Regions from separate parts of the Bradyrhizobium sp. CB82 genome, predicted to be linked through region 1. Evidence: predicted binding sites of a transcription regulator. Region 1 holds the regulator's gene; each other region holds the start of a gene.
The links. Region 1 encodes PhoB, which activates phosphate uptake and scavenging genes when phosphate is short. Its sites were predicted from a motif close to TGTCATNNANCTGTCAT; they were not measured.

Region 1 (7,831 bases):
CGCGCTCGGCGAGACCATGGCGGTGACCTTCATCATCGGCAACTCCTTCCGCATCCAGTCCTCGATCTTCGCGCCGGGCACCACGATCTCGGCGGCGATCGCATCCGAGTTCGCCGAGAGCGACGGCCTGCACCAGTCCGGCCTGATCCTGCTCGGCCTCCTGCTGTTTGTGCTGACGTTCTTCGTGCTGGCCGCAGCGCGGCTGATGCTGCTGCGGCTGGAAAAGAAGGCGGGGAAGTGACGTCATGAACCCGATCTATGTACGCCGCCGCCGCAAGGACATCGTCGTTCGCGGACTCTGCATCGCCGCCGCCGCCTTCGGCGTCACCTGGCTCGCACTGATCCTGATCACGCTGCTCTACAACGGCCTCGCCGGTCTGAACCTGCAGATCTTCGTCGCGGACACTCCGCCTCCAGGCTCGACCGAAGGCGGCCTGCGCAACGCGATCATCGGTTCGATCATCATGACCGTGATCGGCGTCGGCATTGGCGCGCCGCTCGGCCTGTTCGCCGGCACCTATCTCGCCGAATACGGCCGTAACGACAGGCTGACCTCGGTGATCCGCTTCATCAACGACATCCTGCTCAGCGCGCCCTCGATCATCATCGGCCTGTTCATCTATGGCGCAGTGGTGGTGCCGATGCGCGGCTTCTCGGCGATCGCCGGTGCGCTGGCGCTCGCCGTCATCGTGATCCCAGTCGTGCTGCGCACCACCGAGGATATGTTGCTCCTGGTGCCGAACGCATTGCGCGAGGCGGCTTCCGCGCTCGGCCTGCCGCGCTCGCTGGTCATCAAGAGGATCGCCTATCGCGCAGCGCGCTCGGGCCTCATCACGGGCGTGCTGCTCGCCACCGCGCGCGTCGCTGGTGAGACAGCGCCGCTGTTGTTCACCGCGCTCTCGAACCAGTTCAACAGCCTGAGCCTGACCAAGACGATGGCGAACCTGCCGGTCACCATCAACAATTTCGTGCAGAGCCCCTACGCCTACTGGAAGCAGCTGGCCTGGAGCGGGGCGCTGCTGATCACCCTGACCGTGCTTGCACTGAACATTGGCGCGCGCATCCTCGGCGCCGAGAGGACTGCAAAATGAGCGATCTGTCCGTTTCCGTAGGTTCCACCGGGCGTCAGGCGCCGCCGATACTGCCTGAGGCTCCGGCCAAGGTGACGGTGCGCAACCTCAATTTCTATTACGGCGAGCACCATGCGCTGAAGAACATCAACCTGACGCTCGGCACCAACCGCGTCACGGCGTTCATCGGTCCGTCCGGCTGCGGCAAGTCGACCCTGCTGCGCATCTTCAACCGGATGTACGATCTCTATCCGGGGCAGCGCGCCACCGGTCAGCTCATGCTCGATCAGACCAACATCCTCGACCCCAAGCTCGACCTCAACCTGCTGCGGGCCCGGGTCGGCATGGTGTTCCAGAAGCCGACGCCGTTTCCGATGACGATCTACGAGAACATCGCCTTCGGCATCCGCCTTTACGAGAAGATCTCCAAATCCGAGATGGACGACCGGGTCGAGAAGGCGCTGCGCGGCGGCGCGCTGTGGAACGAGGTCAAGGACAAGCTCAACGCCTCCGGCCTGTCGCTCTCCGGCGGCCAGCAGCAACGCCTCTGCATCGCCCGCACCGTGGCGGTGCGTCCCGAGGTGATCCTGTTCGACGAGCCATGCTCGGCGCTCGATCCGATCTCGACTGCCAAGGTCGAGGAGCTGATCCAGGAGCTAGCCGAGAGCTACACGATCGCGATCGTCACTCACAACATGCAACAGGCGGCGCGCGTCTCCGACAAGACCGCCTTCATGTATCTCGGCGAGCTGATCGAGTTCAACGAGACCAGCAAGATCTTCACGTCGCCCAGCGACCGGCGCACCCAGGACTACATCACCGGCCGCTTCGGCTGAGGAGACAGGAAATGGCTTCCGAACATACCGCAAAGGCTTTCGACACCGATCTCCAGGAGCTTACGCGGCTCGTTGCGGAGATGGGCGGCCTCGCCGAGCGCATGATCGTCGATTCCGTCGATGCGCTGATCCGCCGTGACGTCGCGCTCGGCCAGCGCGTGGTGGCAACCGACGCCGAGATCGATGCGCTTCAGAAGAAGATCGAGGAGCGCGCCGTGCTCACGATCGCGCGCCGCCAGCCGATGGCGGTCGACCTGCGCGAGATCGTCAGCGCCATGCGCGTTGCGACCGACCTGGAGCGGATCGGCGACCTCGCCAAGAACATGGGCAAGCGCGTCGCAGCGCTCGAGACCGATTTCCACCCGCTAAAGCTGTTCCGCGGTCTGGAACACATGACCGACCTCGTGCAGCAGCAGGTCAAGTCGGTGCTGGACGCCTATGCCGCGCATGACCTGCCGGCGGCGATGATGGTGTGGAAGGGCGACGAGGAGGTCGACGCGATCTGCACCTCGCTGTTCCGCGAGCTCCTCACCTACATGATGGAGGATCCGCGCAACATCTCGTTCTGCATCCACCTGATGTTCTGTGCCAAGAACATCGAGCGGATCGGCGACCATGCGACCAACATCGCCGAAACCGTCTTCTATATGATCGAAGGTCAGGCCATCGCGGACAAGCGTCCGAAGGGCGACATGACGACCTTCGCCACGACCGTGCCGAATACTTAAGGAGCGACGACGCCATGGGCGCACGCATTATGGTTGTTGAGGACGAGGAAGCGCTGACCGAGCTGTTGCGCTACAACCTCGAAGGCGACGGCTACGATGTCGAGACGGTGATGCGCGGCGACGACGCCGATACCCGTCTCAAGGAGCACATCCCCGATTTGATCGTGCTGGACTGGATGCTGCCGGGTCTGTCCGGCATCGAGTTGTGTCGCAGGCTTCGTACGAGGCCCGAGACCAAGCAGCTGCCGATCATCATGCTCACCGCGCGCGGCGAGGAGAGCGAGCGGGTGCGCGGGCTTGCCACCGGCGCCGACGACTACATCGTCAAGCCGTTCTCCGTGCCCGAGCTTCTCGCGCGCGTGAAGGGGCTTCTGCGGCGCGCGAGCCCCGAGCGGCTTGCCACCGTGCTCGCCTATGGCGACATCGAGCTCGACCGCGAGAAGCGCCGCGTCGCGCGCTCCGGACGGCCGATCGACCTCGGCCCGACCGAATATCGCCTCTTGGAGTTCTTCCTGGAGCATCCCGGCCGGGTGTTCTCGCGTGAGCAGTTGCTCGACAGCGTCTGGGGCCGCGACATCTATATCGACGAGCGCACCGTCGACGTCCACATCGGCCGCCTGCGCAAGCTGCTCAATCTCGGCCGCGAGCAGGACCCGATCCGCACCGTCCGCGGCGCCGGCTACGCGCTGGATGATCGGTTTGCGAAGGCCGAGCAGACGTAAAAAAGCGCGCCGGAGGCGCGCTGAATCTCCCGACCGAACGTCCCGGCCTAAAGCCGGGACGTTGCCGTTTGTGACAGGGTCAGCGCGTACCCGGCTTCGTCGGTGCGCGCCGGCGATCGGCTGCCGGCTGGTAGGCGACGCGCGAGTGCTGCGCGCAGTAGGGCAGCCCCGAGAGCGATTTGCCGCCGCAGAAGAAGAAGTCCGGGCTCGAGGGATCGCCGACCGGCCAGTGACAGGTCGCTTCGTTGAGCTCGAGCAGCGACAGGCGCTGGCTCATCGGAACGACATTGTCATAGGTGATCGGGTCGGGCTCGACCTCGACCTCGAAGGCCTGCGCGAGTGCGGTGTTGCCGCGGGCAATCGGGCGGCTCACCCGCATCATGTGCTGTGCTGGGCGCGCCTTGCGCGGCCGGGGAGCCGCCGAGGACGGGCTCTTGGCGCGGCCGGACAGGCCCAGCCGGTGCACCTTGCCGATTACGGCGTTGCGCGTCACATTTCCGAGCTCGGCAGCGATCTGGCTGGCCGAAAGCCCGGCTTCCCAGAGCTTTCTCAATTGCTCGACGCGATCGTCGGACCAGGTCAAAACCGTCATTGCACCCTTTCCTTCGCCGCACGGTCAGCCAATCCTTGGGCCGCGTGGCGATGTCTAAGCCTCGAAAAACCCGTGCTGCCAGAATCCCTTAAGGCTCGCCGGGCGCGATCGAGGCACCCGAACGTTACGCCGGTACAGGAGGACTTAGAGGATCAGAACTGCTGCACGAGATGTCGTATCTGACAGGGGAAACGCTACAATATGGCGTGACTCCCGCGCAAGAGTCTGCGGCTCCGCGTCCACATGTTCCGTAGTAAAAACCCCTCAAAATCACCACCGCAAGACTACGGGTCGCGTGGCCTACAGGGCCTTCTGGCGGCATTGACAGCGGTTTTTCCAAGCATAAAATAGTGACACGTGCCGCCCTTAAAAGGCGGCACGTTTCGTTTTCCGGGCAGGTCAATGATGCGCTGCGCAACGCAGTCTCGTGAGCCGGCCTCAACATTCAAGTGACCGTCATGACCAACAGCGCCGCGACGCATCTGCTTCCCGTCTTCGCCAGGGCCGAGCTCGGCTTCGAGCGCGGCGAGGGCTGCTGGCTGGTCGCGACCAATGGCGAGCGCTATCTCGACTTCACCTCGGGCGTCGCCGTGAATGCGCTGGGCCACGCGCATCCCGCTTTGGTCAAGGCCTTGCAGGAGCAGGCCACGAAACTCTGGCACATGTCGAACCTGTTCCAGAGCCCTGATGGCGAGAAGCTCGCGGTCAGGCTCTGCAACGAGAGCTTTGCGGACTTCGTGTTCTTCTGCAATTCCGGCGCCGAGGCAATGGAATGCGTGATCAAGGTGGTGCGCCGCTATCACGCCTCCAAGAGTCATCCCGAGCGCTACCGCATGATCACTTTCGAGGGGGCCTTCCATGGCCGCACGCTGGCAACCCTCGCCGCCACGGGGGCTGCAAAATATCTCGAAGGTTTTGGTCCGCCGATGGACGGGTTCGACCAGGTGCCGCATGGCGATCTCGAAGCCGTCAAGAAGGCCATCGGCCCGCAGACCGCGGGCATCCTGATCGAGCCGATCCAGGGCGAGGGTGGCGTGCGCTCGGCGCCTCCCGCCTTCTATCGTGCTCTGCGCCAGCTCTGCGACGAGCATGGCCTTCTGCTCGCCTTCGACGAGGTGCAGACCGGCATGGGCCGCACCGGCGATCTCTTCGCGCATCGCCGCCTCGGCGTGACCCCGGACGTGATGTCGCTCGCGAAAGCACTCGGCGGCGGCTTTCCGATCGGCGCGTGCCTTGCGACGGCCGAGGCGGCATCCGGCATGACGCCGGGCTCTCACGGCTCGACCTTCGGCGGCAATCCGCTCGCTGTCTCCGCGGCGAACGCCGTGCTCGACGTCATGCTCAAGCCCGGCTTCTTCGATCACGTGCAGAAGATGTCGCTGCTGCTCAAGCAGAAGCTCGCCTCCGTGATCGACCGCCATCCCGAAATCGTCAGCGAGGTGCGCGGCGAGGGGCTCTTGATCGGCATCAAGGCCGTGGTGCCCTCGGGCGACCTCGTCACGACCTTGCGCGACGAAAAGCTGCTCACCGTCGGCGCCGGCGACAATGTCGTGCGCTTCCTGCCGCCTTTGATCGTCACGGAAGGCGAGATCGAGGAAGGCGTCGCGCGGCTCGAGCGCGCCTGCACGGCGATCGCATCCAGTCTCAAGACACGGGCGGCAAGCTGATGAGCAAGACGCCCAAGCACTTCCTGGACATCAACGAGCTGCCGCTGTCCGAGCTCAAGAGCATGCTCGCCGCCTCCTCCGCCATGAAGGCGAAGCAGAAGGCGCATCAGCCGGTCAAGCCGCTGGAGGGCAGGACGCTGGCGATGATCTTCGAGCGCCCGTCGACGCGAACGCGGGTGTCGTTCGATGTCGCCATGCGCCAGCTCGGTGGCGAGCCCATCATGCTCACCGGTGCCGAGATGCAGCTCGGCCGCGGCGAGACCATCGCCGACACCGCGCGCGTGCTGTCGCGTTATGTCGATGCGATCATGATCCGCATCCTCAATCACGATGCGCTGCTCGAGCTCGCAGCGAACGCGACCGTGCCGGTCATCAACGGGCTGACGCGGCGCTCGCATCCCTGTCAGGTGATGGCCGACCTCATGACCTATGAGGAGCATCGCGGGTCGATCGAGGGCAAGACGGTGGCCTGGACCGGCGACGACAACAACGTTCTCGCCTCCTGGGCGCATGCCGCCGAGCGCTTCAAGTTCAACCTCAATGTCGCGACCCCGCCGGAGCTCGCGCCGAAAAAGGCGATGCGGGACTGGGTCAAGGCGACGGGCGCCCCGATCATGCTGGGCACCGATCCGGAGGCAGCGGTGCGCGGCGCCGATTGCGTCGTCACCGACACCTGGGTCTCGATGGGCGACAAGGAAGGCGAGCACCGTCACAACGTGCTCAAGCCATACCAGGTCAACGCCAAGCTGATGTCGCTCGCCAAGCCCGACGCGCTGTTCATGCACTGCCTGCCCGCCCATCGCGGCGAGGAAGTCACTGACGAGGTGATCGATGGCCCGCAATCCGTCGTGTTCGACGAGGCCGAGAACCGCCTGCACGCGCAGAAGGGCATCTTGGCCTGGTGTTTTGATGCGGTGAAATAGGTCCGGATCGCCGTCCTGGCAAAAGTCAGGATCCATTACCACCGGCTGTAGTTTGGCGAGATTGGTGATTGCCAGCTCGCGCTGCGACTCCTTTCCGGCGTTATGGGGCCTGGCTTTCGCCAGGGCGACACTGAGCTTGTGGTTTATTTGTGCGCCCATTCACGTTCGGAACGCGCTGCCTTGCGCCCCTTCCATTTTGCGCCCCTTCCATTTCACGTCCTCCGACCCCAGATAGAGCGCCATGGTCTCGCAATCCCCTGACATCAAAGCCGGGCCCGAAAGCCCGGTCCGCGCGCCGTCTTCCGTTCCCGTCGACGATGCCGTGCTGCCCTTCGAGGTCGATGCGCTCGACGTGCGCGGGCGCTTGACCCGGCTCGGGCCCGCGCTCGACGATATTCTCGCCAAGCACGATTACCCCGCGCCGGTCGGCAAGCTGCTCGGCGAGGCCATCGTGCTGACGACGCTGCTCGGCTCGGCGCTGAAATTCGAAGGCCGCTTCATCCTCCAGGCGCAGACTGACGGCCCGGTGTCATTCCTGGTGGTCGACCTCAAGGCGCCCAACCGCCTGCGCGCCTATGCCCGCTACGACGCCTCGCGGCTCGGCGAGGCCAAAGACTCCGGCTCGCTGCTCGGCCGCGGCCATCTCGCCATGACCATCGACCAGGGTCCGGACATGAGCCGCTACCAAGGCCTCGTCGCACTCGACGGCGGCAGCCTGGAAGACGCCGCGCATGAGTACTTCCTGCGCTCCGAGCAGATCCCGACCCAGGTGCGTCTCGCAGTCGGTGAGGAATGGCGCTCAAGCGACGGCGGCAAGCACCGCTGGCGCGCCGGCGGCCTCTTGATGCAGTTCCTGCCGAAGGCGCCCGAACGCGCGCGCCAGGCCGATCTGCATCCCGGCGACGCGCCCGAGGGCACCACGCCGCATACGGTTGCCGAGGATGATGCCTGGGTCGAGGCGCGCTCGCTGATCGGCACGGTCGAGGACGTCGAGCTGATCGATCCCGATCTCTCCGGCGAGCGGCTGCTGTACCGCCTCTTTCACGAGCGCGGCGTGCGCGTGTTCAAGCCGCAGAGTCTGAAAGCGGAATGCTCCTGCTCGCGCGACGCAGTGGCGTCGATGCTGAAGAGCTTTTCGCCGGATGACCGTGCCGCGATGGTCAAGGACGACAAGGTCGTCGTGACCTGCGAGTTCTGTAGCTCGGTGTATCAATTCACGCCGCATGAGGCCGGCGTCGAAAACGCGTAGCCAAGCATTCGGAAATCGTAGGGTAGGCAAAGCCACCGGGGTCG
Region 2 (7,831 bases), 800 kb from region 1:
GACGCCGTTCGGCTACGCGATGTTCGTGAGCCCGCTGAAATGGCTGTTCATCCTGGCGCCGCTCGCCATGGTGTTCGTGATCTCGGCCGGCATCAACCGCCTCGCCCCCTCGACCGCCCAGATCCTGTTCTGGGTGTTCTCGGCGCTGATGGGCATCTCGCTGTCCTCGATCTTCCTGGTGTTCACGCACACCTCGATCGTGCGGGTGTTCTTCATCACCGCGGCCACCTTCGGCGCGCTGAGCCTCTATGGCTACACCACCAAACGTGACATGAGCGGAATGGGATCGTTCCTGTTCATGGGCCTGATCGGCATCATCATCGCGAGCCTCGTCAACCTGTTCCTGGCGAGCTCGGCGCTGCAGTTCATCGTGTCGGTGGTCGGCGTGCTGGTGTTCGCGGGCCTCACCGCCTGGGACACCCAGCGGCTGAAGAACGACTACATCTACGGCTACGCCTCGGCCGGCGGTGACATTGCCGAACGTGCGGCGATCACCGGTGCGCTGTCGCTCTACCTGAACTTCATCAACCTGTTCACGCTGCTGCTGCAGCTGCTCGGCCAGCGCGACTAGGCGCCGATACGAGTGAGCAACACGAACCCCGGCCGCAAGGCCGGGGTTTTCGTTTGGGCGAGGTCGCATCCGCTAACTCCGTCGTTGCGAGGAGCCACCCGGTCCCGCCTTCGGCGGGCCGGATGACAGGCTCCGCGACGAAGCAATCCACCTTCCACGGATACATTTCTGGATTGGTTCGCTGAGCCTGTCATCGGGCCGCGCTACGCGCGGACCCGGTGGCGCGCAATGACGATGGGGGAAGCGGTGTTGCCCCCTTCCGGCCGCCGCGGGGAGGCTCTAATCTCCCCCCATGTCTGCACCTGAAATCAGGCCCACGACCGAGGCCGATCTTCCCGCCGTCACCGCCATCTACGAGCACGCCGTGCGCCACGGCACTGCGACCTTCGAGCTCGAACCACCCGACCTCGCCGAGATGACGCGCCGCTACCGCGCGCTGGCGGATGGAGGCTACCCGTATTTCGTGGCCGTGCTCGAGAACCGGATCGCCGGCTACGCCTATGCCGGCGCCTACCGGCCGCGGCCGGCCTATCGCTTCACGGTGGAGAACTCGATCTATCTCGATCCGTCGTTCCATCGACGCGGCATCGGCTCGGCGCTGTTGCAACGCCTGATCGTCGAATGCGAGGCGCGCGGCTTCCGCCAGATGATCGCCGTGATCGGCGATTCCGCCAATGCCGGCTCGATCGGGGTACACACCAGCGCCGGCTTCAAGATGATCGGCACGCATCCCAATGTCGGCCTGAAGTTCGGCCGCTGGCTGGACACGGTGATGATGCAGCGCGAACTCGGCGAGGGCGCAACGAGCGTGCCGGAGAGGTAGGCGAAGCGCAATCCGGGAACGCCCCGCATGTGGATTAACCCCGGATTTCGCTTCCGCTCCATCCGGGCTGCGATGCCCTTGTCGCACCACCGCCAGTGCCGATGACTTAATCGAGCCGCTACACCACCGCCAGCTTGCGGTCGATCGCGAGCAGCACGCGCTCGAGCTCGTGGCCGCGGCGCAGGATCAGGCCGGTCGCCGAGATCACGCTGTACATGCCCTGCTTGCGCGCGAGCCGCGGGTCTTTCTCGATGCGGTAGATCGGCACTTCGGAGGCGCGGCGATAGACCGAGAACACGGCACGGTCTCTCAGGAAATCGATGGCATAGTCGCGCCACTCGCCGTCGGCGACCATGCGGCCATAGAGGTTGAGGATGCGATGCAATTCGGGCCGGTTGAACGTCACCCGGCCTGCCTGGGAACCCGCAGCGGCGCTCCGCGCCACTGCGCGCTGCTCGCTCGGATCGGCATCCTCCGGCATCAGACTCATGGGCGCCTCCCTGTCGCTCCGACACGTGACCGGCGGCCGTAAAAACCGTGCCCGTCCCGCGGATCATGACAGTTGCATGATTGCGCCAACCGCGGCCCGCCGCAAGGGGCGCCAACCGCGCGGCTGCACATCGCACCGCAAACACACCTCCCGGCTGTGGAACCCGCTCGCGACATACCGTCACGGGATCGTTAGCAGGAATCATAGTCTCGCCGCTTTTCCGCCCAGCGCCTGCCGCCCTGCACTGCGAAAAGATTCGTGTGCGTTGGCCCGGTCCTTTCGGTTCCGGATTCCTCAGCCCCCAGCCCCCCGGGGTCGTCGGGATCGGGCCTGTTCGCACAAAGGAAGGGCCAACGCGAGTTGGTCCTTTTTTGTTGTGGGGGTGTTTCTGCTCGCTGTCATTCCACATTGCGCGATGGGGCGCGATGGCGCGAGCCCTGAATGACCGGAATGCCGCGCGTTGGCGGCTGAGTTGAGTAATCAGTGCAGTGACGTGTACGCCGCGCCCAGCATCGGTCCCGGCTTCTCGCGGTTGCCATCCTGGACGTAGACGACCGCACCGTCGACGCCCTCGCGCGTGAGGTTTTCCAGCGGCACGGTCCAGCTTTCCGGAGTACCGTTCCAGTCACCGACCTTCAGCAGGTTGCGCACCACGTTGTGGTAGGTGATCTGCTGCCCGCGATTTTCGCCACGGCTGATCGAGATCGGCACCGCCCTGGTGATCGAGCAGATCCAGACCTCGCCATGCGAGACCGCCGCCTCCTTGCTCGCCGCTACCGAGACGTTGAGCTGCTTGCCTGCAAGCGACATCGACACCGGCACGCTCATCACGGTGTCTCCCTTGGCGGTCTTCTCGATCGCGCTCTCGATGCCGGCGCGGTCGCTGCCAATGACATGCGCGGAGCCGTTGACCACGACTTGCGGCGTGTAGACCTCGCGGTCGCCGCGCATGCGGGAATAGGCGCGCTGCCGCGCCGAGAAACGCGAATCCGCCAGCGTGTCCTTCCAGCCGAGATAATCCCAGTAGTCGATCGGCATGCTCAGCGCGATGATCGAGGGATCGTTGGAGAGTTCGCCGATGATTTTGTCGGCGGGCGGACAGGACGAGCAGCCCTGCGAGGTGAAGAGCTCGACCACCGCGCGGGGATCGGCGTGGGCGGGACGGATGACGGCGATGATTGCGCAGACGCCAAGTGCACTTGACCAGATCGCACTTGACCAGATCGCACTTGACCAGATCGCACCTGACCAGATCGCACCTGACCATCGCGAAATCAAACCAGAGGCCATCATAGTCATGTTGAACGCCGCACACCTTGCTGATGTCGAGGAGAAATCTTATCGCCGATTGGTCACCGTAGTCTTACGGACAAGCCTTACGGAGAAGTCCCGCGCGCGGGTACGCTCCGCATCGTCCGAGACGAAGATCTTTCGCCGGACGCGCCCATCGGAACATACCGCAAACGAACAAAGGCGACCCTTGATAGGCCGCCTTTGCTCAACCTTCTACTCACTTCGCAGTGAGCCATCGTTCACAAATCCGCGCTTACGCAGCGAGTTTGCGCAGCACATAGTGCAGGATGCCGCCGTTGCGATAGTAGTCGAGTTCGTCCAGCGTATCGATGCGGCAGAGCAGCGAAACGCGCTGCAGGGAGCCGTCGGCCGAGACGATCTCGGCGGTCAGCTTCTGGCGCGGCTTGAGGTCGCCGACGAGGCCGCGCAGCGTAACCTTCTCATCGCCCTTCAGACCAAGCGACTGCCAGGAGGCGCCCTCCTCGAAGGTCAGCGGCAGCACGCCCATGCCGACCAGGTTGGAGCGATGGATGCGTTCGAAGCTCTGGCAGATCACGGCACGGACACCGAGCAGACGCGTGCCCTTCGCGGCCCAGTCGCGCGACGAACCGTTGCCGTATTCGGCGCCGGCAAACACCACCAGCGGCACGCTCTCCTGCTGATACTTCATCGCCGCGTCGTAGATCGACATCTGCTCGCCATCAGGCCAGTGCTTTGTCAGGCCGCCTTCCGGAATATTTCCGTCAGCGCCTTTCAGCATGAAGTTCTTGATGCGGATGTTGGCAAACGTGCCGCGCATCATCACCTCATGGTTGCCGCGCCGCGTGCCGTATTGGTTGAAGTCGGCCGGACGCACCTGATGCTCGCTGAGATACTTGCCGGCCGGCGAGGTGAGCTTGATCGAGCCTGCAGGCGAGATGTGGTCGGTGGTGATCTTGTCGCCGAACATCGCGAGGATGCGCGCCTCGACGATATCGGTGACCGGCTCCGGCTCCTTCTTCATGCCTTCGAAGTAGGGCGGGTTCTGCACATAGGTCGAGCTCATGTTCCAGCGATAGGTCTCGCTCTCGACCGTCTTGATCTTGCGCCAGTTGGTGTCGCCCTTGAACACGTCGGCATACTTCTTCTTGAAGATCGATGCGGTCACGAATTTCTTCATGAAGGCGTTGATCTCCTTGGTCGTCGGCCAGATGTCCTTCAGGTACACCGGCTTGCCGTCCTTGCCCTCGCCGAGTGGCTCGGTGGCGAGGTTCTTGGTCACGCTGCCCGCGAGCGCGTGGGCGACGACGAGCGGCGGCGAGGCCAGATAGTTCGCCTGCACGTCCGGCGAGACGCGGCCTTCGAAATTGCGATTGCCGGAGAGCACGGCGGCCGCGACGATGCCGTTGTCGTTGATCGACTTCGAGATTTCCTCCGGCAGCGGACCGGAATTGCCGATGCAGGTGGTGCAGCCGAAACCGACCAGGTTGAAGCCGACCTTGTCGAGATCGGACTGCAGGCCCGAATTGGCGAGATATTCGGCGACGACCTGGCTGCCCGGCGCGAGCGAGGTCTTCACCCAGGGCTTCGCCTTCAGGCCTTTCTTGGCCGCATTGCGCGCCAGCAGGCCGGCGCCGATCAGCACGCTCGGATTGGAGGTGTTGGTGCAGGAGGTGATCGCCGCGATCACGACGTCGCCATGGCCGAGCTCGAAGTTCTTGCCCTCGACCGCGTAGCGCTTCTCGGCGTCATCGCCCTTCTTGTACTCGTTGGCCATTGCCAGCGAGAAACCTTCCGACACGGAGGGCAGCGCGATGCGGCCTTCGGGACGCTTCGGACCTGCCATCGACGGCACGACGTCTCCGAGGTCGAGCGTGAGCGTCTCAGTGAACACCGGGTCCGGCGACTTGGCGGTGCGGAACAGACCCTGCGCCTTGGCATAGGTCTGCACCAGCGCGACGCGCGCCGAGGCGCGGCCGGAGGTCTTGAGGTAATCAATCGCGGCGGCATCGACCGGGAAGAAGCCGCAGGTCGCACCGTATTCGGGCGCCATGTTGCCGATCGTGGCCTTGTCGGCGACCGAGAGATTATCGAGACCGGGGCCGAAGAACTCGACGAACTTGCCGACGACACCGAGCTTGCGCAGCATCTGCGTCACGGTGAGAACGAGGTCGGTCGCGGTGACGCCTTCCTTGAGCTGCCCCTTGAGCTTGAAGCCGACGACGTTCGGCAGCAGCATCGACAGCGGCTGGCCGAGCATGCAGGCCTCCGCCTCGATGCCGCCGACGCCCCAGCCGAGCACGGCGAGGCCGTTGACCATGGTGGTGTGGGAGTCGGTACCGACCAGCGAATCGGGATAGGCGACCTCGAAGGTGCCGGTCTTCTTGCCGACCGTCATCTTCTCCTTCTTGGTCCAGACGGTCTGGGCCAGATATTCGAGATTGACCTGGTGGCAGATGCCGGTGCCGGGCGGCACGACGGAGAAGTTCGAGAACGCCTTCTGGCCCCACTTCAGGAACTCGTAGCGCTCCTGGTTCTGCTTGTATTCCTCGGTGACGTTCTTGGCGAAAGCCTTGTTGTCGCCGAAGAAGTTAACGATCACGGAATGGTCGATGACGAGATCGACGGGCACCAGCGGATTGATCTTCTCGGCGTCGCCGCCGAGCTTCTGCATCGCATTGCGCATCGCGGCGAGGTCGACCACGGCCGGCACGCCGGTGAAATCCTGCATCAGGACGCGCGCCGGGCGGAACGCGATCTCATGCTCCAGCGATTTCTTGCGCAACCATTTGGACACCGCGACGATGTCCTCTTTCTTGACCGAACGGCCGTCCTCGTTGCGCAGCAGGTTCTCGAGCAGGACCTTCATCGAATAAGGGAGCTTTGAAATCCCCTTCAGACCATTCTTCTCCGCGGCCGGCAGGCTGTAATAGACATAGGTCTTGGCGCCGACCTTGAGGGTCTTTTTGCATTTGAAGCTGTCGAGCGAGGTCATGTAGGAAATCCCAATTGTTAGGTATACCCGGCAGAGGGTACTTTAACACCGTCAGCAAATCCGGCTGGGTCGCTTGCAGGAGCGAGTGGAGTGCTGCATCAAGTTCCGGGCTTATAGAAGCTTTCTAACCGCACCGCCACAAGGACGATCGTGCCGCAGCAATCCGGAAGCCACAAATTCTGATGCGCTACCCCAAGATTTTCTGGCGGTATGCTTGAAGGTCTCCTTGGGGCTCGCTTGAGAGCGTGGATGTAAGAGGCGACATGCAGCTCTCAGGGCGTGGCATCAGATGCGTGCGGGGCGGCCGCGAGGTGTTTGCCGGCCTCGATTTTGCGGCCGCCTCCGGCGAGGCGCTGGCGGTCCTGGGGCGCAACGGCTCCGGCAAGACCTCGCTGCTGCGACTGATCGCGGGGCTCCTGGTCCCAGCCGGGGGCACCATCGAGCTTTCCGGCGGTGACGCCGAGCTGAGCTTGGCTGAACAATGCCACTATCTCGGCCATCGCGACGCGCTGAAGCCGGCGTTGAGCGTTGCCGAAAACCTCGCATTCTGGGCTGATTTCCTGGGTGGCGAACGCTTCGACGGCGCGACGAGCCTTGCGACCGTCGGCCTTGACCACGCCACCCGTCTGCCGGCCGCGTTCCTCTCCGCCGGCCAGCGCCGCCGCCTGTCGCTCGCCCGCCTGCTGACGATCCGCCGCCCGGTCTGGCTGCTGGACGAGCCGACCACCGCGCTCGACGCCGCCGGTCAGGACATGTTTTGCGGCCTGATGCGGGAACACCTGGCGCACGGCGGAATGATCATCGCCGCCACCCACATGTCGCTGGGGATCGAATCGCGGGAGCTGCGGATCGGGGGGGCGGCGTGAGGTCTAACCACCCTCAGCTTTACGAGCGGCTGGGTACAGCTCTCTCCGTTCCCTCGCCCTTACGGGGGAGGGTCAGGGAGGGGGCGCCACGCTGTGCGGCCTCGCGGTTCGAGTACTTGCGAGGCGGGAGCTCTGTTGCCGGCGGTCCACACCCCGCGAACTGCTTTCCCGGGGCCACCCCCTCCCCCCCGCCCTCCCCCGCAAGGGGAGGGAGCGCGGCGGCCGGGCGGCTCGACTCGAATCTCTATCAGCGTGTAACGAGAGGCACCGCATGACCGCCCTCTCCGCCCTTATTCATCGCGACGTCCGGATTGCCCTGCGGGTGGGCGGCGGGGCGCTCATTGGGGTGCTGTTTTTCCTGACCGTGGTGGTGCTGATGCCGTTCGCGGTGGGGCCGGATCTGGCGCTGTTGTCGCGGCTGGGGCCGGCGATCCTGTGGCTGGGGGCGCTGCTGGCGAGCCTGCTCACCCTCGACCGGCTGTTCATGGCCGACCATGAGGACGGCTCGCTCGACCTGATCACGATGAGCCGGACGCCGCTGGAACTCGCCTGTGCGGCGAAGGCGCTGGCGCATTGGCTGGCCGCGGGCCTGCCGCTGATCGTCGCAACTCCCATTCTCGGCCTCCTGCTCAATCTCGACATGGTCGCGACCGGGGCGGTGGCCCTGACGCTGCTGGCGGGAACGCCGGCCCTGACCTTCACCGGCATGATTGGCGCGGCGCTGGCAGTAACGCTGCATCGCGGCGGGCTGTTGATGGCGGTACTGGTGCTGCCGCTGTCGATCCCGGTGCTGATTTTCGGCGTCGCGGCCTCG
Region 3 (7,831 bases), 1.6 Mb from region 1:
CGGGCCAATGCCGCCGGTCCCATGCCGCGGCCAAAGACCAACGTCGCCGACGAGATGCTGTCGGGCATGAAGTCGATGTTCCACGCGGTTCTGCCGAAGAGCGCCACCCCGGACTGACCTGGCGCGGCTCGCGCCTTCGCGATTCGTTCCTAGCGCGGAATGGCTTTGGGTTGAATCGACTGGGCCGCGGGCTCGTTCAACCTCTCCCGCTTGCGGGGGAGGTCGGCGCGAAGTGCCGGGTGGGGGTTCTCTCCACACGGGGAGTATCTCGATCGCGGAAGCACCCCCACCCCAGCGCTCCCCCGCAAGCGGGAGAGGGAGCGCACGTCCTCCGAGGCAACAAGGCCTGATCTCATCCCGTTCTCAGCCGCCGATGCGGGCGAGACCGCTGCGAGCGGCATCGTCGCGTGGACGTAGCGCGACCGCCCTTGTGTAGGACGCCGCCGCCTTGACCTTGTCGCCGAGGCGCTCATAGGCGAGCCCCCGCGTGGTCCAGACTTGTGCATTATGCGGATCGGCCTCGGAGGCTTCGTCGAGGTCGGTTGCGGCTTCCTTGACCTTGCCGACGGCGAGATAGCTGATGGCGCGGCCGAGCAACGGCTCCGGCTTCTGCGGATTGAGCCCGCTCGCCGCGCTGAAATCCGCGATCGCGAACTCGTGCTCGTTGTTGCCCTGATAGATCAGGGCGCGGCCATAGAGCGCCTGCGCATTGTAGGGATCGAGCGCGACCGCGCGGTTGAACTCTTCGAGCGCCGCCGCCGCTTCTCCCGATTTCGCGAGCGCCTGACCCTTGGCCGTATGGCTCTGTGCCTCAGTGACATTGCCGGCGCTGACCGCGCTCTCGGCGGGCGCGGCAGCAGCCTTGGGCGGGTCCTGCGGCTTCTCCTTCTCCGGCATCAGCGATCCCAGGTCGAACGAGCAGCCGGACAGTGCGATCGCGATCAGCGCGAGCGTGACGGAGCGCCGCCAGGGTCGGCACGACTGTGCCGGGCTGTGCTCGGGGAAAGGGGAGGCCATCTACGGGTTCGCTCGCGCTGGTGCCGCATCGGTAGTGCCCCGTCCCAGAAAGGCACCGCTCACAAAACAACAACGCGGGCCCGAGGCCCGCGTCATCGAAAACTCAGTCTTGCAAGACCAGCAATATCAGCGCGGTCCGCGCGGACCTGCACCGGGGCCGCCACGGCCGCCGGCGCCACGCTCGCCACCGGGGCCAGCGCCGAACACCGGCTTCGGCTTCATCGGCAGCAAGCCTTCACGCTGCAGCTTCTTGCGCGCCAGCTTGCGCGCGCGGCGCACGGCTTCGGCCTTTTCGCGGGCCTTCTTCTCGGATGGCTTTTCGTAGTGACCGCGGAGCTTCATCTCGCGGAAAATCCCCTCGCGCTGCATCTTCTTCTTCAGCGCCTTGAGGGCTTGATCGACATTGTTATCGCGAACGAGAACCTGCACGCGGCATCCTCTTCAGTGGATCGGATTTGAATTCTGGCAAGTCAAAGGGGATGGCAGAAAAGCGCAAGCCCTTAACCTTGAGCGCGCGGATGTATCAGACAAAACCTGAGATGTCCACCTGCCAAGCGGCCTCTCGGGCCAAGATAAGCCATTAAATGGGGCAAAAATGCCCCCGTGCGGCCCTGATTTGGGTGGTTTGGCGCCAATGGCGGGGCCGCTCCCGGAACTTTGATCCGGAAGTCTAGGAAATCAGGGGAGACGCGCATGGATATGAAGAAATATGCCGCCGAGGCCATCGGCACCTTCTGGCTCACCTTCGCGGGGTGCGGGAGCGCGGTGATCGCAGCCGGCTTTCCGCAGGTCGGGATCGGCCTGGTCGGTGTGTCCCTGACGTTCGGCCTGAGCGTGGTGACCATGGCCTACGCCATCGGCCACATCTCGGGCTGCCATCTCAATCCGGCCGTCACGGCCGGTCTTGCGGCGGGCGGCCGGTTCCCGACGGGACAGATCCTGCCCTATATCGTCGCGCAGGTCGTCGGCGCGATCGTCGCGGCCGCGCTGCTCTATGTGATCGCCAGCGGCGCCCCGGGCTTCGACATCACCAAGGGCTTTGCGTCGAACGGCTATGGCGCGCATTCGCCCGGCCAGTACGGCATGGTGGTGTGCTTCATCACCGAGGTGGTGATGACCATGATGTTCCTGTTCGTCATCATGGGCGCCACGCACGGAAGGGCGCCTGCGGGCTTCGCGCCGCTCGCGATCGGGCTTGCGCTGGTGATGATTCATCTCGTCAGCATCCCCGTCACCAACACGTCGGTGAACCCGGCGCGCAGCACCGGGCCCGCGTTGTTCGTCGGCGGCTGGGCGCTTGCGCAACTCTGGCTGTTCTGGTTTGCGCCGCTGATCGGCGGCGCGCTCGGCGGCGTAATCTATCGCTGGCTGAGCGAAGAGCCGTCAGGTGTCGTCGCCGGTGTGAAGACCGCGTGATCACAGTGGGGGATCGCGAAGCGCCGCGGTCCCTTCACTTGTCGCGGGCCTGAAGCACTTCGGTGACATGGCCCATCTTGCGGCCCGGCCGCGGCGTGCCCTTGCCGTAGATGTGGACGGTCGCGCCCGGAACGGTCAGCCAGTCCTGGTAGCGGTTGATCTCATCGCCAATCAGGTTCGTCATGGTGACGACCTCGCCGTGCCGCACGGGCTTGCCGAGCGGCCAGCCGGCTATGGCGCGGATATGCTGTTCGAACTGCGAGACGGACGCGCCGTCGAGCGTCCAGTGCCCGGAATTGTGCACGCGCGGCGCAATCTCGTTCACCAGCACCTTCGGTCCCGTGCCGTTGGCGAGCACGAACATCTCGACCGCCAGCACGCCGACATAGTCGAGTGCGTCGGCGATCTTCCCGGCGACGTCGCGCGCCTCTTCGGCAAGCGCGTCCGGAATCGCGGCCGGCGCGCGCGAGACCTTGAGGATGTGATCGCGGTGCTCGTTCTCGGTGACGTCGAAGCATTCGACCTGGCCTTCGGCCGAGCGCGCGGCGATCACGGAAATCTCGCGCTCGAACGGCACGAAGGCTTCGAGGATCGCCGACTTGGTACCGAGGCTGGTCCACGCTCTCGCGACGTCGTCATCCTCGCGGATGATCACCTGCCCCTTGCCGTCATAGCCGAAGCGGCGCGTCTTCAGCACGGCAGGCAGGCCGATCCTGGCGATCGCGTCACGCAAGGAGGTAACGGAGGTGACGTCGGCATAGGCCGCCGTGCCGATTCCGAGCCGGGTGGCGAAGTCCTTCTCGGCGAGCCGGTCCTGGGTGGTTTCGAGGATCTTGCGGTTGGGCAGCACGGGGCGGCGTGCGTCCAGCACCAGCGCGGCCGCGGCCGGCACGTTCTCGAACTCGTAGGTGATGACATCGACGTCATTCGCGAACAGCTCGAGCGCCTCGACGTCGGCATATTCCGCACAGGTCGCGTTCAGCACGACGTCGAAGGCCGGTGAGTCCGGATCGGGCGAGAACACCTGGCAGCGCAGGCCGAGCCGCGCCGCGGCCATCGCAAGCATCCGTCCCAATTGTCCGCCGCCGAGGATTCCGATCGTGTCGCCGGGCTTCAGCTTCACCCGTTTGCTGCCAGTCACGCCTTGTCCTCCGGGCGCTCGGCCACGGCATCAGTCTGTGCCTTGCGCCAGGCCACGAGGCGATCGGACAGCGCCGGATCGGACAGGGCCAGCACGGCCGCGGCCAGCAGCGCCGCGTTGATCGCGCCCGCCTTGCCGATGGCGAGCGTCCCGACCGGGATGCCGGCAGGCATCTGGACGATCGAGTGGAGCGAATCGACCCCCCTCAGCGCCTTGGATTCGACGGGGACGCCGAACACCGGCAGTTCCGTCAGCGCCGCCGTCATGCCGGGCAGGTGCGCGGCGCCGCCGGCGCCGGCGATGATGACCTTGAAGCCTTCGGCCTTGGCGCCCTTGGCAAAGGTGAACAGCCGTTCCGGAGTGCGGTGGGCCGAGACGATGCGGCTTTCGCAGGCGACACCGAGCGCTGTGAGCGTATCGGCGGCATGCCGCATGGTGTCCCAATCCGACTGGCTTCCCATGATGATGGCGATCGGCGCGGTCATGACGTCAATTGTGCTCGGGAATACAGAAACAGAGGCCAGATTAACGGTTCCGGCCGGCGGCTCGCAAGGCGGTGGCAAGGAGAAGGGAATGCACTATCCTGTCTTGGTGAATCCCCGCAAGCCTTCATTGAGCAGGATGCCCATGAAGAAACCAAAAAGGGCGATCGCTGCGAAGGCAAAAAAGGGCCGGAAAAGCAGCGGGAGCCGATCCAAACCCGCGGCCAGGCGCGCAAGGCGGCCAGTCAAGCAGTCCGCTGCGACCGCCGCCGAGGACGAGACCAAGAACCAAGCCGACGCGATCATCCGCGGTCTGCGCACCAAGCTCGCCCAGGCGCAGCGACGCATCGACGAGCTCGAGGCTGCTGCCGATACCGACTTTCTGCTCGGCATCCCGAACCGGCGCGGCTTCGAGCGCGAGCTTCACCGTGCGATCGCCTATATGACGCGCTACGCCGCTCGCGGCGCGCTGATCGTGCTCGATGTCGACCGCTTGAAGCCCATCAACGACAGCTTCGGTCATGCCGCCGGTGATGAGATGCTCAAGGCGATAGCCGCCACGCTGACGCGGCAGGTGCGCGCCTCAGACGTGGTCGGTCGCCTTGGCGGCGACGAGTTTGCGCTTTTGTTGTGGAACCTCAGCGAGACCGACGCCAGGGCCAAGGCGGCGGCTCTCGAGCAGGCGATCGACGACCTGTCCTTTGTCTTTCGCGGCCATCGCGTGAATGCGGGCGCCTCCGCCGGCGTCGCGCTGCTCGGATCTCACGCCAAGGCAGGCCGCGCAATGGAGGAAGCCGACGCAGCCATGTACGTCCGCAAGGCCCAGCGGCGGCACGAGCCGCGGATCAGGCTGATCAGCAGCGAGGCCGGAGCATGAGGCTGGAGCATGATGTGTCTTGGTTGAACCGGTACGAGCCGAGGGCTGGATTCACTTCTCCCCGCCTTGTGGACGTGAACCCAGCCCAGCGATCGCAACTTACTTTCATACGTTTTACAGCGCGCTGAGGTCTTCCGGCACGTTGCCGAACCTGCGCAGCAGCTTGGCGTCGCCGAACTCGCCGGTCATGGGGTCGCCGCTGCGGCTGAACGCGATCGCGCCGATATGGCCGGCCCCGTGCGCCAGGATCTCGGCGCGCCGCAGCGCGGCGGCTGAGGTCTGGCATTCCTCCGCCGCGCCGGCGACCGGCGATCCGTCTTCGTCGATGAGGAAAGGCAGTGCAACGTAATAGGTGACATCGGACATGGTCGGCTCCGAGTGCTCGTTGGCTCACGCGGCGCTGGATGCGCTCCGCAGCTTGTTGCGCGACGTCTCGGGAATGCAGCCGGCCGAAATTGCCGCCTGCAATTCCTCGAGCTCCGCTTCCAGATATTCGTTGGCCATGATCAGCGCCTTGATGGTGCTGCGCAGATTGCCGTCACACATCGCGATCGCCTGATCGCAGGCTTGTTCGTAATGGCTGTTGTCGAAGACGGCTGCGGACATGGCATTTCCCCCGAAAGCGGTTGATGATCGAATGTTCTTCTTTTGTTCTTTTTGAGTCAAGAGGAATCCGATGCGCGGAAAACGCGTCGGGCATGCCGGCTGCAATCAGGCGATGATGTCGGGCGTGATCTGGTCTTCGATGAAAGCGATACGGTCCCGCAACAGCAGCTTGCGCTTCTTCAGGCGCTGTAGCCGCAACAGGTCGGGCGCGGGCGATTGATGCAGTGCATCGATCGCCGCATCGAGATCTCGGTGTTCCTGCTGCAACCGGGCGAGCTCGGCTTCGAGTTCGCGCTCGTTTTCATTGGTCATGATGTGCGGTAGCCGGAAAACCCGATGAGGTTGCGAAAGGCTGTGGAAGGCCTGTGGAAAGTATCGTCCTTGCGCGACGTGATCGCAAGCGATCTGGGTCCTCTATCAACGTTCTCTCGCAAGATATTTAAGCGGATCTCGGCGCGGTCGCGGAAGCGGCATTGAAATCATGGATGATTCTAGTCGCAGTTCCTTACTCACGGTTCATTACATATGAATTTTCAAAAATGACAGTACGACCACGGATACCCATCGACAGAACGAATCGGTGATGTAGACTTGTTTGTCCGGATCGAATCCTGAGGTTCAACCCTACCGAGGAGGTTTCGAATGACAATTCAGGCACATCTTGTTGAATTGGAGCGGAAACACAAACTTCTCGAAAACGAATTGCACGAAGCTCTCGTGCACCTTTCAACAGACGACCTGCAAATTGTTGAGTTGAAGCGCCGGAAGTTGATGGTCAAGGACCAGATCGAGCGGTTGAAGCACGGCGCGGACGACACGCTCCACTAATAACCTCCATACATGAACAAGCCTGATCTCGTACCCTTAGCGCAGGGATGAGAGCTGTTGCACTCATCCCGCGTCGAGGTGCGAAGCGTTGCGCGATCAACTTCGCGCGACGTCTAGATGTTCGCGAGCTCGGCGACGTGGTCGGCGATCGCAAGCGATGACGTCAGGCCGGGCGATTCGATACCGAAGAGATTGATCAGGCCGTCCACGCCGTGATCGCGCGGGCCCTGCATCAGGAAATCCTGCGTGGCAACCGCCGGCGGAACGATCTTCGGCCGTATGCCCGAATAGCTTGGCATCAACGCACCATCAGGCAGGTCCGGCCAGTATTTGCGGATCGCCGGATAGAATCGCTCTGCGCGTGCGGGATCGACGGCATAGTCGATCGCTTCGATCCACTCCACGTCGGGACCGAAGCGCGCTTGGCCTGCCATGTCCAGGGTGAGGTGCACGCCGAGTCCGCCGGGCTCGGGCACGGGATAGATCAGCCGTGAGAACGGCGCCCTGGCGCTGCAGCTGAAATAGTTGCCCTTGGCGAGATAGGCCGGCGGAATCCGGTCGAGCGGCATGCCGTCGATATTGCGCGCCACCGTCGTCGCTGAAAGGCCTGCCGAGTTGACCAGCAGGCTGCATTGCAGCGTCATCGGCGCCTCGCCGCCGGCATCGATTTCGATGACGCCGCCGGATGCCTTGCCGCGGATCAGCGGCGTGTGAAACGCGAACGCAGCGCCCGCCGCTTCGGCCTCGCCGCGCAGCGAGAGCATAAAGGCGTGGCTGTCGATGATGCCGGTCGAGGGCGAGAGCAACGCGGCATCGCAAGCCAGCGCCGGCTCCAGCGCACGCGCGGCGTCGCCTGCGAGCATCTGCATGTCGAGCACGCCGTTGGCCTCGGCATGCGCCTTGATCGATTGCAGCTTCTCGGTCTCTTTCGGATTGGTCGCGACGATCAGCTTGCCGCAATTCTTGTGCGGGATGTCGCGCTCGGCGCAGTAGCGGTAGAGCGCATGCTTGCCGCTGACGCACAGCCGCGCCATCCAGCTCCCGGCCCGGTAGTAGATCCCGGCATGGATCACCTCGCTGTTGCGCGAGGAGGTGACGGTGCCGATGGCTTCCGCCGCTTCCAGCACGATCACCTCGCGCCCGGCCTGGGCGAGCCGCCGCGCGACCGCGAGCCCGACCACGCCCGCTCCGATGACGACGCAGTCAACTCTATCCATGGTGGGACGGGAGGTCGGTGAGCGGCAGGGCCGAGAGACCTAATAAACCGCATCCAAGGCGGCTCTCCATTAAGGAAGAATTTATCATGTCAGGGCAATTGCCGCATCTGGCATCACATTTTTCTGTCGTGCTGACAGGCGTTTACCCGATCCCAACCCGTGAGGCCAGACAATCCGGAGTTGAAATCGCGGGTGGCTGATGGCCGACAAGTACTGGCACGCGAGCGGCACGATTCCGACGTCTGTG

Region 2: the regulator PhoB is predicted to act here: its motif matches at 1,950-1,966, upstream of QA640_RS01775 (DUF2794 domain-containing protein).
Region 3: the regulator PhoB is predicted to act here: its motif matches at 6,079-6,095, upstream of QA640_RS05490 (DUF465 domain-containing protein).

The regions. Positions count from the first base shown of each region.
Region 1 is NZ_CP121650.1:8,801,785-8,809,615, reverse strand. Features, by position in the region: gene pstC (phosphate ABC transporter permease subunit PstC) at 1-241, shown strand, start outside; gene pstA (phosphate ABC transporter permease PstA) at 246-1,091, shown strand; gene pstB (phosphate ABC transporter ATP-binding protein PstB) at 1,088-1,906, shown strand; gene phoU (phosphate signaling complex protein PhoU) at 1,918-2,634, shown strand; gene phoB (phosphate regulon transcriptional regulator PhoB) at 2,649-3,356, shown strand; gene QA640_RS41735 (GcrA family cell cycle regulator) at 3,436-3,948, opposite strand; gene QA640_RS41730 (aspartate aminotransferase family protein) at 4,407-5,615, shown strand; gene argF (ornithine carbamoyltransferase) at 5,615-6,538, shown strand; gene QA640_RS41720 (Hsp33 family molecular chaperone) at 6,780-7,787, shown strand.
Region 2 is NZ_CP121650.1:362,286-370,116, reverse strand. Features, by position in the region: gene QA640_RS01785 (Bax inhibitor-1/YccA family protein) at 1-571, shown strand, start outside; gene QA640_RS01780 (GNAT family N-acetyltransferase) at 864-1,394, shown strand; gene QA640_RS01775 (DUF2794 domain-containing protein) at 1,513-1,884, opposite strand; gene QA640_RS01770 (DUF1223 domain-containing protein) at 2,365-3,183, opposite strand; gene acnA (aconitate hydratase AcnA) at 3,431-6,151, opposite strand; gene ccmA (heme ABC exporter ATP-binding protein CcmA) at 6,415-7,017, shown strand; gene ccmB (heme exporter protein CcmB) at 7,289-7,831, shown strand, end outside.
Region 3 is NZ_CP121650.1:1,148,185-1,156,015, forward strand. Features, by position in the region: gene QA640_RS05440 (hypothetical protein) at 1-117, shown strand, start outside; gene QA640_RS05445 (tetratricopeptide repeat protein) at 364-1,017, opposite strand; gene rpsU (30S ribosomal protein S21) at 1,144-1,446, opposite strand; gene aqpZ (aquaporin Z) at 1,711-2,433, shown strand; gene QA640_RS05460 (5-(carboxyamino)imidazole ribonucleotide synthase) at 2,468-3,574, opposite strand; gene purE (5-(carboxyamino)imidazole ribonucleotide mutase) at 3,571-4,059, opposite strand; gene QA640_RS05470 (GGDEF domain-containing protein) at 4,202-4,933, shown strand; gene QA640_RS05475 (hypothetical protein) at 5,048-5,299, opposite strand; gene QA640_RS05480 (hypothetical protein) at 5,324-5,539, opposite strand; gene QA640_RS05485 (DUF465 domain-containing protein) at 5,645-5,851, opposite strand; gene QA640_RS05490 (DUF465 domain-containing protein) at 6,182-6,367, shown strand; gene QA640_RS05495 (NAD(P)/FAD-dependent oxidoreductase) at 6,481-7,584, opposite strand; gene QA640_RS05500 (EAL domain-containing protein) at 7,784-7,831, shown strand, end outside.